One region of the Planococcus faecalis genome, then DNA from elsewhere that is predicted to be linked to it. Evidence: riboswitches for the same ligand, from Rfam matches in the RefSeq annotation. Region 1 holds a riboswitch; each other region holds the start of a gene.
The links. A riboswitch is a leader RNA that binds a small molecule or an ion and turns the genes downstream of it on or off. The one in region 1 is predicted to bind S-adenosylmethionine.
Positions count from the first base shown of each region.

Region 2: linked by a shared signal. The riboswitch ahead of AJGP001_RS12785 (methionine biosynthesis PLP-dependent protein) and the one ahead of AJGP001_RS14515 (O-acetylhomoserine aminocarboxypropyltransferase/cysteine synthase family protein) in region 1 are both predicted to bind S-adenosylmethionine.
Region 3: linked by a shared signal. The riboswitch ahead of AJGP001_RS05700 (methionine ABC transporter ATP-binding protein) and the one ahead of AJGP001_RS14515 (O-acetylhomoserine aminocarboxypropyltransferase/cysteine synthase family protein) in region 1 are both predicted to bind S-adenosylmethionine.

Region 1 covers NZ_CP019401.1:2,924,856-2,928,131, forward strand. Annotated here, with positions in the region: gene metX (homoserine O-acetyltransferase MetX) at 1-595, opposite strand, end outside; gene AJGP001_RS14515 (O-acetylhomoserine aminocarboxypropyltransferase/cysteine synthase family protein) at 608-1,900, opposite strand; SAM riboswitch class I at 1,999-2,114, opposite strand; gene AJGP001_RS14520 (glycerol-3-phosphate acyltransferase) at 2,248-2,889, shown strand; SAM riboswitch class I at 3,001-3,115, shown strand; gene AJGP001_RS14525 (methionine ABC transporter ATP-binding protein) at 3,249-3,276, shown strand, end outside.
Region 2 covers NZ_CP019401.1:2,535,880-2,539,155, reverse strand. Annotated here, with positions in the region: gene metC (cystathionine beta-lyase) at 1-897, opposite strand, end outside; gene AJGP001_RS12785 (methionine biosynthesis PLP-dependent protein) at 881-2,014, opposite strand; SAM riboswitch class I at 2,089-2,194, opposite strand; gene AJGP001_RS12780 (LLM class flavin-dependent oxidoreductase) at 2,708-3,276, shown strand, end outside.
Region 3 covers NZ_CP019401.1:1,155,545-1,158,820, forward strand. Annotated here, with positions in the region: gene gcvH (glycine cleavage system protein GcvH) at 1-326, shown strand, start outside; gene AJGP001_RS05690 (ribonuclease M5) at 672-1,010, shown strand; gene AJGP001_RS05695 (thioredoxin family protein) at 1,016-1,342, shown strand; SAM riboswitch class I at 1,449-1,553, shown strand; gene AJGP001_RS05700 (methionine ABC transporter ATP-binding protein) at 1,642-2,667, shown strand; gene AJGP001_RS05705 (methionine ABC transporter permease) at 2,660-3,276, shown strand, end outside.

The DNA of each region.
Region 1 (3,276 bases):
ACCCCTTCAAAAGAGACGCATCTGCATAGTCTCCATTATTAAAATCCCCATCACTTTCAATCGCCAATATGCCAATGTGATTAAACGCCACTCCATAGTCACTGTAATAGGGAGTGACAGCTAGCGGAAAAATCGCATCCGTAAAATCTGGATAGAGGTTTCCCCATTCTAAGGTTTTCATTCCACCAAGGGAACCGCCAATGACTCCTGCAAGGTGGTCAATTCCCAATTCTTTTAATGCACGATATTCCGCTCGAACCATATCACGTATCGTCAATGTTGGAAAGTCAGCTCGGTAAGGAATTCCTGTTTTCGGATTTTTCGATAAAGGACCCGTCGATCCGTGACAGCCTCCGAGTACGTTAAAGGTAATCACTTGAAAAACAGTTGTATCCACGGGTTTTCCTGGTCCGATTAATCCTGCCCACCACCCTGGATTTTTTTCAGTACCGACTGCGTATTGGTTACCTGTCAATGCATGGCAAATCAGGATCGCAGGAGCTGTTTCATCTCCGAGACGTTCGTATGCAAGTTCCACATCATCTATCGTCTTAGTAGAGTCCAGGATTAATGAGCCAATGGATACTGTTTTCATGACGATCCCTCCTTATACCTTTTCCAAAACTGCTGCCTGTATGGCCTGTTCCAAATCAGCGATTAAATCTTCTGCATTCTCCAATCCAACAGACAAACGAATCAACTCTTCCGTTACGCCAGATGCAGTTAACTCTTCATCGTTCAATTGCTGATGTGTCGTAGAAGCCGGGTGAATAATTAGCGACTTGGCGTCTCCTACATTGGCTACATGAGACCAGAGATTTATGTGATCAATCACGTTACGTCCTGCTTCTCTTCCACCTTTGATACCAAAATTGACAATCGATCCATAACCTTCATTTTTCAAGTATTTCTTCGCCAATTGATGAGAAGGATGTTCTTCAAATCCAAGGAAGTTTACCCACTCGATTTGTGGATGCTTTTTTAAGTAGTCTGCAATAATTTGAGCGTTGCTATTGTGTTTTGGAATCCGTAAATGTAAAGTTTCTAATCCTTGCAGTAAAGCATGAGCACTATCCGGGCTCAGTGAAGGGCCAAAATCACGTAATAATTGAACGCGAAGTTTTGTCGCAAAAGCTGCACCTGGTACATCAATGCCGTACCGCAGTCCATGATAGGTTTCGTCAGGCTGTGTATAATTTGGGAAACGTGGATTGTCCCAATTGAATTTCCCAGCATCCACCGCAACGCCACCAATTGTCGTTCCGTGTCCACCAATCCACTTTGTCGCAGAATGAATGACGACGTCTGCACCAAACTCAATCGGGTTGCTGCCGTAAGGAGAGGCAAATGTATTATCGATCAATAACGGCAATCCGTTAGCATGGGCAATTTCTGCTACTTTTTCGACATCAAAAACATTCAAGCTTGGATTACCAATAATTTCACCAAATATCGCTTTTGTTTTATCTGTAATTGCTGCTTTAAAATTTTCTGGATCGGTCGCATCGACGAATTTTGTTGTAATGCCATAGCGTGGTAGCGTGTTAGCAAACAAATTGTAAGTGCCACCGTAAAGACTGCTATCTGCTACGATTTCATCACCCGCTTCTGCAATGTTCAAAATGGAAAAAGCAATAGCGGCCATTCCTGAAGAAAGAGCAACTGCTGCAGTACCACCTTCTAGTAACGCTACTCGTTGTTCAAAGACATCGACTGTCGGATTCATAATGCGTGAGTAAATATTGCCTGTATCTTTCAGTCCAAAGAGGTCTTGTGCATGCTGTGTATTTTTAAAAACATACGAAGTGGTTTTATAAACAGGAACACCTCTAGAGCCTGTCGTTGGATCTGGTTGTTGTCCTCCGTGTAATAATAATGTTTCTGGTTTAAAGTTTGTCATTTTCTATTCCCCCTGTTTTTTTAGTAGTAACACATGCTAAAGGGGACGAAAAAAGCCCCCTTCGCTAAGAAGAGGGCCGTAAATTACGGAGTTTCCTCCTCTTATCTCTCAGAACCTGAAAATCGATTCTGTAGGAATTAGCACCTTTACAAACAAAATGTCTGTCGGTTGCCGGGCATCACAGGGCCTATCCCTCCGCCACTCTTGATAAGAGTATTTGATTTAATTTTTGATCTTGTTGTGAAGTATAAAAACTTTATTGGCGTTTGTCAAGCTCATTAGTCAAAAAATTTTGAAACCTTGCCCACTTTCAAACGTTATCTTTTAGTGTAGAGGAGGAATTAATAATGGTCATTTGGATTTTGCTCTTATTGATTACAGGTTATTTTATCGGTTGTTGTCATGGTTCACTTGTTGCACAAGCCGTATCAGGCGTTAACATCAAAAATTCGGGCGTAAAAAATTCCGGTGCTTCTAATGCAGCCATCGTGCTGGGCTGGAAATATGGTTTGCTCGTTGCCTTTATTGACGTTTTCAAAGGCTTTGCTGTTGTTGCGGGGCTACGTTTGTTAGTGGACTTAGGTAGCTTTTCAACTGCAACAATCTGGACACTATTGTTCGTTGCAGGAGCTGCCGTAATAGTTGGTCATAATTTTCCGTTCTATATGAACTTTGACGGCGGAAAAGGTACAGCATCTGTAATAGGTGTAATGATAGCGCTTGACTGGAAGCTCGGGTTGCTCGGATTATTGTTATTGATCATTGTTTCACTGGTAACAAATTATCTTGTCATTGGCGTATTCGTTTTGTACGCCGTGTATTTTGTAATTGCCTTTATCCCTGCAGTCGGTCTATGGCCGTTACTAATAGCGTTAGTCCTGTTCACGATGGCTTTATGGAAACATCGAGAAAATATTATACGAATAAAGAGTGGCAATGAACCTACAGTATCATCAGTTTTTCGAAAGAAACCTACCCCGTCCATTTAGAAAGGAATACAATGAATTTTGAAGATTAAAAAATAAATTTCAATATTCATCTTGACTTTTTTGTTATTCCGCCATAAAGTAGGAATCACGAATCGAATAGCATACATCACTTTCTTATCCAGAGAAACCGAGGGACAGGCCCTATGACGTTTCGGCAGCAGATTTGTTTAACCGCAAAAACTGTGCCAACTCCTGCAAATGCATCCATGCATTTGGAAGATGAGAATTAGATGGTTTCAACAGGAGCCCTCTTTTTTCTTATGGTTAAGAAAAAAGGGGGCTCTCTTTGTCTAGTTTCTCGACGGATTGTGAGCATTAACGATTTGAATAACAATACAGCATGAGGAGGTCTACTTACTATGATTCAATTCGAAGGCGTCGCCAAAA
Region 2 (3,276 bases), 390 kb from region 1:
TGATAGAAGCGCTCCTGCATTTGTAGCTTGGCGTTCGTGAATTGGGTTCCCAGGATGGAACGAAAATCCGGGGTAGTATACTTCTTCAATTAACGGATGGTTCTGCAAGTATTCAGCAATAACGCGAGCCGATTGAGACGACTGGCCTAACCGAGCACCTAAAGTTTTTATGCCTTGGATTAACAGGTAAGAATCTTGAGCTCCTAGAACAGAGCCAAACGTGTTTTGGATAAAGCCCAAACGGTTTCCAAGTTCTTCATCTTTGGTCACAGCAAGACCTGCGATGACGTCGCTATGACCTGACAGAAACTTCGTTGCACTGTGAAGAACGATATCTGCACCAAGCTCCAGTGGATTCTGGTAAAGCGGTGTCATAAAGGTGTTGTCAACAAACGTTAAACAGTTATTGGCTTTTGCTAGTTTTGCAGCGATTTCAATATCCGTAATATTCATAACAGGATTTGATGGCGTTTCCAAGTAAATCACTTTTGTATTTGGCTGGATGGCATTAGCCATTTCGTTCAAGTCCGTCATATTCACAAAGGTATACTCGATATTGAATTTGTCCAAAATTTCCGTGATAAAACGATAAGTTCCGCCGTAAACGTCTTCTGACACTAAGACATGGTCACCTGAAGACAGCAGCATAAAAGCAGAGGAAATAGCAGCCATCCCTGAAGAAAAGGCGAACCCACGCTTGCCTCCTTCTAGCTTAGCGATGGTTTCTTCTAACGCTAGGCGAGTGGGGTTTCCAGAACGGCTATAATCAAACGGTCCAAACGAATCCAGGCTTTGTTGGTGGAAAGTGGATGATAAATAGATAGGTACATTGACAGCTCCAGTTTGTGGGTCGACTCCAGTAGAGTGAATAAACTTCGTTTCAATGCGATCGGTCATATTCGACTACCTCCTTATTTAGTTCTGAAAATGCTTGTGCTAAGTCAGCAATTAAATCTTCAGCAAGTTCCACCCCGACTGAAAATCGCAATAACCGATTGCAAACGCCACGTTTCGTCCGTTCTTCAAAAGGCATGTCTGCATGAGTTTGGGTGGCGGGGTAAGTAATAAAACTTTCAACACCGCCAAGACTTTCCGCAAAGGTGATGAGTTTAATGTGTTCAAGAAAAGGAGCTATCCATTCTTCTTTTTGCAAACGGAAGGACAACATGCCGCCTTTTCCAGGGTACAACACATCAGACACAGACGACTGCTGAGACAAAAACTCAGCAATGGTTTTCGCGTTTGCGTCATGCTGTCGCATCCGTAAAGGCAATGTCTTTAATCCGCGAACCAGTAACCAAGAGTCAAAAGGGGACAAAACGGCACCAACCGAGTTATGGAATGTTGCCAGTTTTTCGCAAAGGCGATCGCCTTTAGCGGCAACAAGTCCAGCTAAAACATCATTATGACCACCAATATATTTCGTCGCACTATGGATAACAATGTCTGCACCCAGTAATAGGGGCTGTTGAAAGAATGGCGTTAAAAATGTGTTATCGACGATTAATAGAAGCTTATGCTTTTTAGCCAATGCGGCATAAGCAACGAGATCAATTTCTTGCATCAGTGGATTGGTGGGCGTTTCAATAAAAAGTGCACGTGTATGAATGGTTATTTTTTGTTCTGTGTCTTGGACATCTTTGAACTCGGCGTAGTTGGGGTGAATATTATAAGCTGATGCAAAGTGATCTAATAGGCGGTATGTTCCACCATAAATATCTTCCGGTAGTAACAATTCATCACCTGGACGAAAAAGAGACAAAACGAGTTGAATAGCTGCCATTCCAGAACTGCAAGCAAATGCAGCATCTGCGCCTTCAAGTTCTGCAAATCCTTCTTCCAGAACAGAGCGAGTCGGGTTTTTCGTGCGCGTATAATCATAGCCAGTTGAGTGGCCAAGTCCTTGATGTTCGTAGGCTGTCGATAAGTATATGGGCGGATTAACGGCTCCTGTTGTGGGATCGCTGTGATTGCCTAATTGAACTAATAAAGTTTCCAAGCTGTGTTTTGTCATATTACTCATCCTCTCAATAAGAAAACAGGGGCTTTTCTTCATAAAGAAGAAAGCCCCTGTCCGGAAATGCATTCTTCTCATCTGTTAGGCAGAAGCCTATTGGAATTAGCACCGTAGTCTTCATCAGACTGGTTGCTGAGACTTCACAGGGCCAAATCCCTCCGTCTCTCTAGATAAGAAATATCTTATTAAGTTTAGTGTTTCTGTTTAGATGTTCCTAATCATAAATCAATTAATGACAGAAAGCAAGTGTTGAATTTTAAATAATGCAAATATAAGAAGTGGGTAGGCAACTAGCTTGACTAGTAAAGGGAGGATGGGAAAAGAAAAATTTCTTTAGGCCTGTCGAATCTACATGGCTGCTTACGCTTTTCGGTGTCCAGTTGCAAGTGCCTAGCTCTTCGGGACATAAGTCAACCCAGCTGCGTGGCAAAGAACGCCACACTGCTGGTCTGTCTTATGCCTGTCAGAGCTGACGAGGCACTTTCACTTTTCATGGTGTCCAGACTCCAGCAGCCAGATTCTCGGGTCATAAGCCACTCCGGCTGTGTGGCTGAAAACACGCCACTTCGCCAGAGCGTCTTATGCCTGTCGAATCTACATGGCTGCTTACGCTTTTCGGTGCTTGAGCAAAAAAAGGGACGGTTCAGATAAACATCGCTACAATGGAAGAGAATAGGAGTGAACGTAATTATGCACATTAAGAAATTTGAAAATATCCCATTGGCGGTGCTTGATTTAGCACCAATAAACGAAGGCGCAGAAACAGCACAGACCTTTAAAAATAGTGTAGAGTTGGCACAGCATGTGGAGCGATTGGGGTTTAATCGCTATTGGCTAGCTGAACATCATAATATGCCGGGTATCGGCAGTTCTGCGACATCTGTCCTTATTGGACATATTGCAGGCGCAACAGAGTCGATTCGTGTAGGTTCAGGTGGAGTTATGCTACCGAATCATGCACCGCTTGTCATAGCAGAGCAATTTGGTACATTGGAAACTATTTATCCTGGACGCATTGATTTAGGTCTAGGGCGTGCACCTGGTAGTGATCAAGCTACTGCGCATGCGTTACGTCGAAATTTGAATAGTAGCGGAGATGATTTTCCCCAGCAAGTTGCGGAGTTAGAAAATTACTTTTCAGCTAACCCTGTCGGACGTGTTCGGGCCTACCCTGGAACTAATATAAAGATTCCGCTTTGGCTACTCGGATCGAGTGGATTTAGTGCACAGCTGGCTGCGTTAAAAGGTTTGCCATTTTC
Region 3 (3,276 bases), 1.7 Mb from region 1:
AAGATGGCAATGCACGTATCGGTATCACTCATTTCGCACAAGCGGAACTAGGGGATATCGTTTTTGTTGAACTTCCACAAGTTGGAGACGAGCTAAAAAAAGATCAGCCTTTCGGCAGTGTTGAATCCGTTAAAACGGTTTCAGAATTGTATGCGCCAATTAGCGGAAAAGTAATCGAGGTTAACTCTGAACTTGAAGATAGCCCAGAATTTGTGAACGAGTCTCCTTACGAGCAGGCTTGGATGGTTGTAATCGAAGCCCCTTCTGAAGAAGAAGTTAATGCATTGATGACAGCAGACGAATACAAAGAAATGACCAACGAGTAATTACTGAAAAGCGCCTATCTTGGCGCTTTTTTTTATGACCGATAAGTGTTGTCAGCAGTTCGCATAAGTCATGGAAATGGACGTCAGCCTGTTCTATTGGTATTTTAAAACTAGATAAGTTGGTAAAAGAAACCGACTTTTCTATACTGCTTTGGGCTCAGCAAAGGAACGGGTTGCATAATCCACATCCTGTGGGCTCGAAAGCACTGCTGTTTTACGGAATATCAACAAGTGGAAATCATTAGTTCGACTTATATAAAGAGCTTTATCGCAATAAAACAAAAGTTTTCTTTTACCACTAAGTCTTAGAACTTTTCTTATTTTATATTTGATGGGGTGAGTGTTATGGGAAAGGTGATTGTTGTCGAAGGACTCAGTGATAAGTCGAGGATTACACCACTCATTGCAGAACCCGTGACCATTCTTTGTACAAATGGTACAGTAAGTGCATCGAGACTGGAAGAGTTACTATTACCGTACGAAGGTCAGGATATGATCATACTAGTAGATGCAGACTCTTCAGGAGAAAAACTGAGAAAACTCGTCAAGCGTGAATTTCCTGAAGCTCGTCATTTTTACATTAACCGAAATTATAAAGAAGTTGCAGCAACACCACTCCGGATATTGATGGATGTGCTCATCACAGCGAATATCCAGGTAAATAAGCTATTAACAGAGGGATGAAGAAAATGAATGAATGGACGCACAAAGAATGGATCAAAGAAAAGAATACGAATAAATCAACGGCTTATTATTTGTACGCGCCAATGTGTGGAACTTGCCAGGTTGCGTCTAAGATGCTATCAGTCGTCACCGAATTGTTACCGGATCTTCCAATGGGCAAAGCAAATTTAAATTACGTTCAAGAAATAGCGGATCTCTACGAAGTGGAGAGTGTACCGTGCTTACTTATAACAGAAGGTGGCAAACTAAAAGAGAAAATCTATGCTTTTCAATCAGTGCCATACTTGTATAGTAAGTTAAAACCTGTTGACGAATACAGTCGGTCATGGTAAATTAGTCTTCTGATAAAAAAACCAATTGCTTGTCTGAAATCTAGACAACAAGCGAAGAGTCAAATAGAATACAGTCCTTAAGTTTTCCGAAAATTTTATATCAAAACTCTTATTACGAGTGGTGGAGGGAAGTGCCCTATGAAGCCCGGCAACCGTCATGAAAATGAAATGGTGCCAAATCACACAAAGCGAAAGCTTTGGACGATGAGAGATTGGTTTCCGTATACTATACGTTTGCCCTTCTGCTCAGTTATGCGCGGAAGGGTTTTTTATTTTTAAGATTTAGGAGTGTTGGAAGAATGATTGAGTTAAAGCAAGTGACAAAAAAATTCGATACAGGCAAGGCAATTTTAACAGCTGTGGATCAAGTGGACTTATCCATTTCTGATGGAGAGATATTCGGTATTATTGGTTATAGTGGAGCAGGTAAAAGTACCTTAATCCGATTGTTGAATGGGTTAGAAAAGCCAACGTCAGGAACTGTAGAGATTAATGGACAAATTATCACAGCGATTAAAGGCGGAGAATTACGCAAGGCACGTCAGAAAGTCAGTATGATTTTCCAACATTTTAATCTACTATGGTCTCGTACAGTGAGAGAAAATATTGAATTTCCGCTAGAAATTGCCGGAGTGGCAAAAGCACAACGCGGAAATCGTGTACAGGAGTTAATTGAATTAGTCGGATTGACGGGTCGTGAAAACGCCTATCCTTCTGAGCTATCAGGAGGACAAAAACAACGCGTCGGTATTGCCCGGGCATTAGCAAATGACCCAGAAGTCTTGTTGTGTGACGAAGCGACATCAGCACTCGATCCAGAAACAACAGATGCCATTCTTGACTTGTTAGTAGACATCAATAAGCGATTGGGATTGACAATTGTATTGATTACTCATGAAATGCACGTCATCCGGAAAATTTGCCACCGTGTGGCTGTAATGGAAGGCGGACGAGTTGTAGAACTTGGCGACGTTTTACATGTATTCCAATCACCGAAAGAGGCAATCACGAAACGCTTTGTTGCGCAAGTAGCCGACAGTGGAGATTCACAGGAAACCATCAAAAACCTGCGGGAATTATACCCAACTGGCGAATTGGTGAAATTGGTTTTTGTTGGCGATCAAACCGAACAACCCATTTTAACTAAATTGATTCGCAGTCATGCCGTGGAAGTGAATATTGTTCAAGGCAATATCTCGCATACGCAGCGTGGCGCATACGGCACCTTAATCTTACAGCTTAAAGGGTCTCAAGCAGAAATTGAAGAAGCACTGGTATTTCTTCGCTCAGAAGATATTCAAGCGGAGGTGATGGACAATGATTGAATCATTATTTCCAAACGTAAAGTGGGACAGCATGTGGGAAGCTACTCTTGAAACACTTTACATGACCGCATTATCAACTGTATTTACATTTGTTATTGGTTTAGCACTTGGTATTATCTTGTTCTTAACAGCACCGAAACAATTGTGGGCAAACAAACTCGTTAATTGGCTGACTGGCGCATTCGTCAATATTTTCCGGTCAATTCCTTTTATCATCTTGATCATTTTATTGATTCCTGTCACTTTGTTCTTGATGGGATCGATTCGCGGACCGAATGCGGCTTTACCGGCATTAATCATTGGTTCAGCTCCATTTTATGCACGAATGGTGCTAATTGCGCTAAAAGAAATTGATAAAGGTGTGATCGAGGCGGCTCGTTCAATGGGTGCAACAACCGGCACCATCATTTGGAAAGTTTTATTGCCGGAATCAAAACCGGCATTGATATCCGGCATTACGGTCACGGCGATTGCATTGGTCGGCTATACAGCAATGGCCGGCATTATCGGCGCAGGTGGTCTTGGTACACTTGCTTTCCTCGACGGCTTTCAACGCAGTCGTGAAGACGTTACATTGATGGCAACAATCTTAATCTTAATCATTGTCTT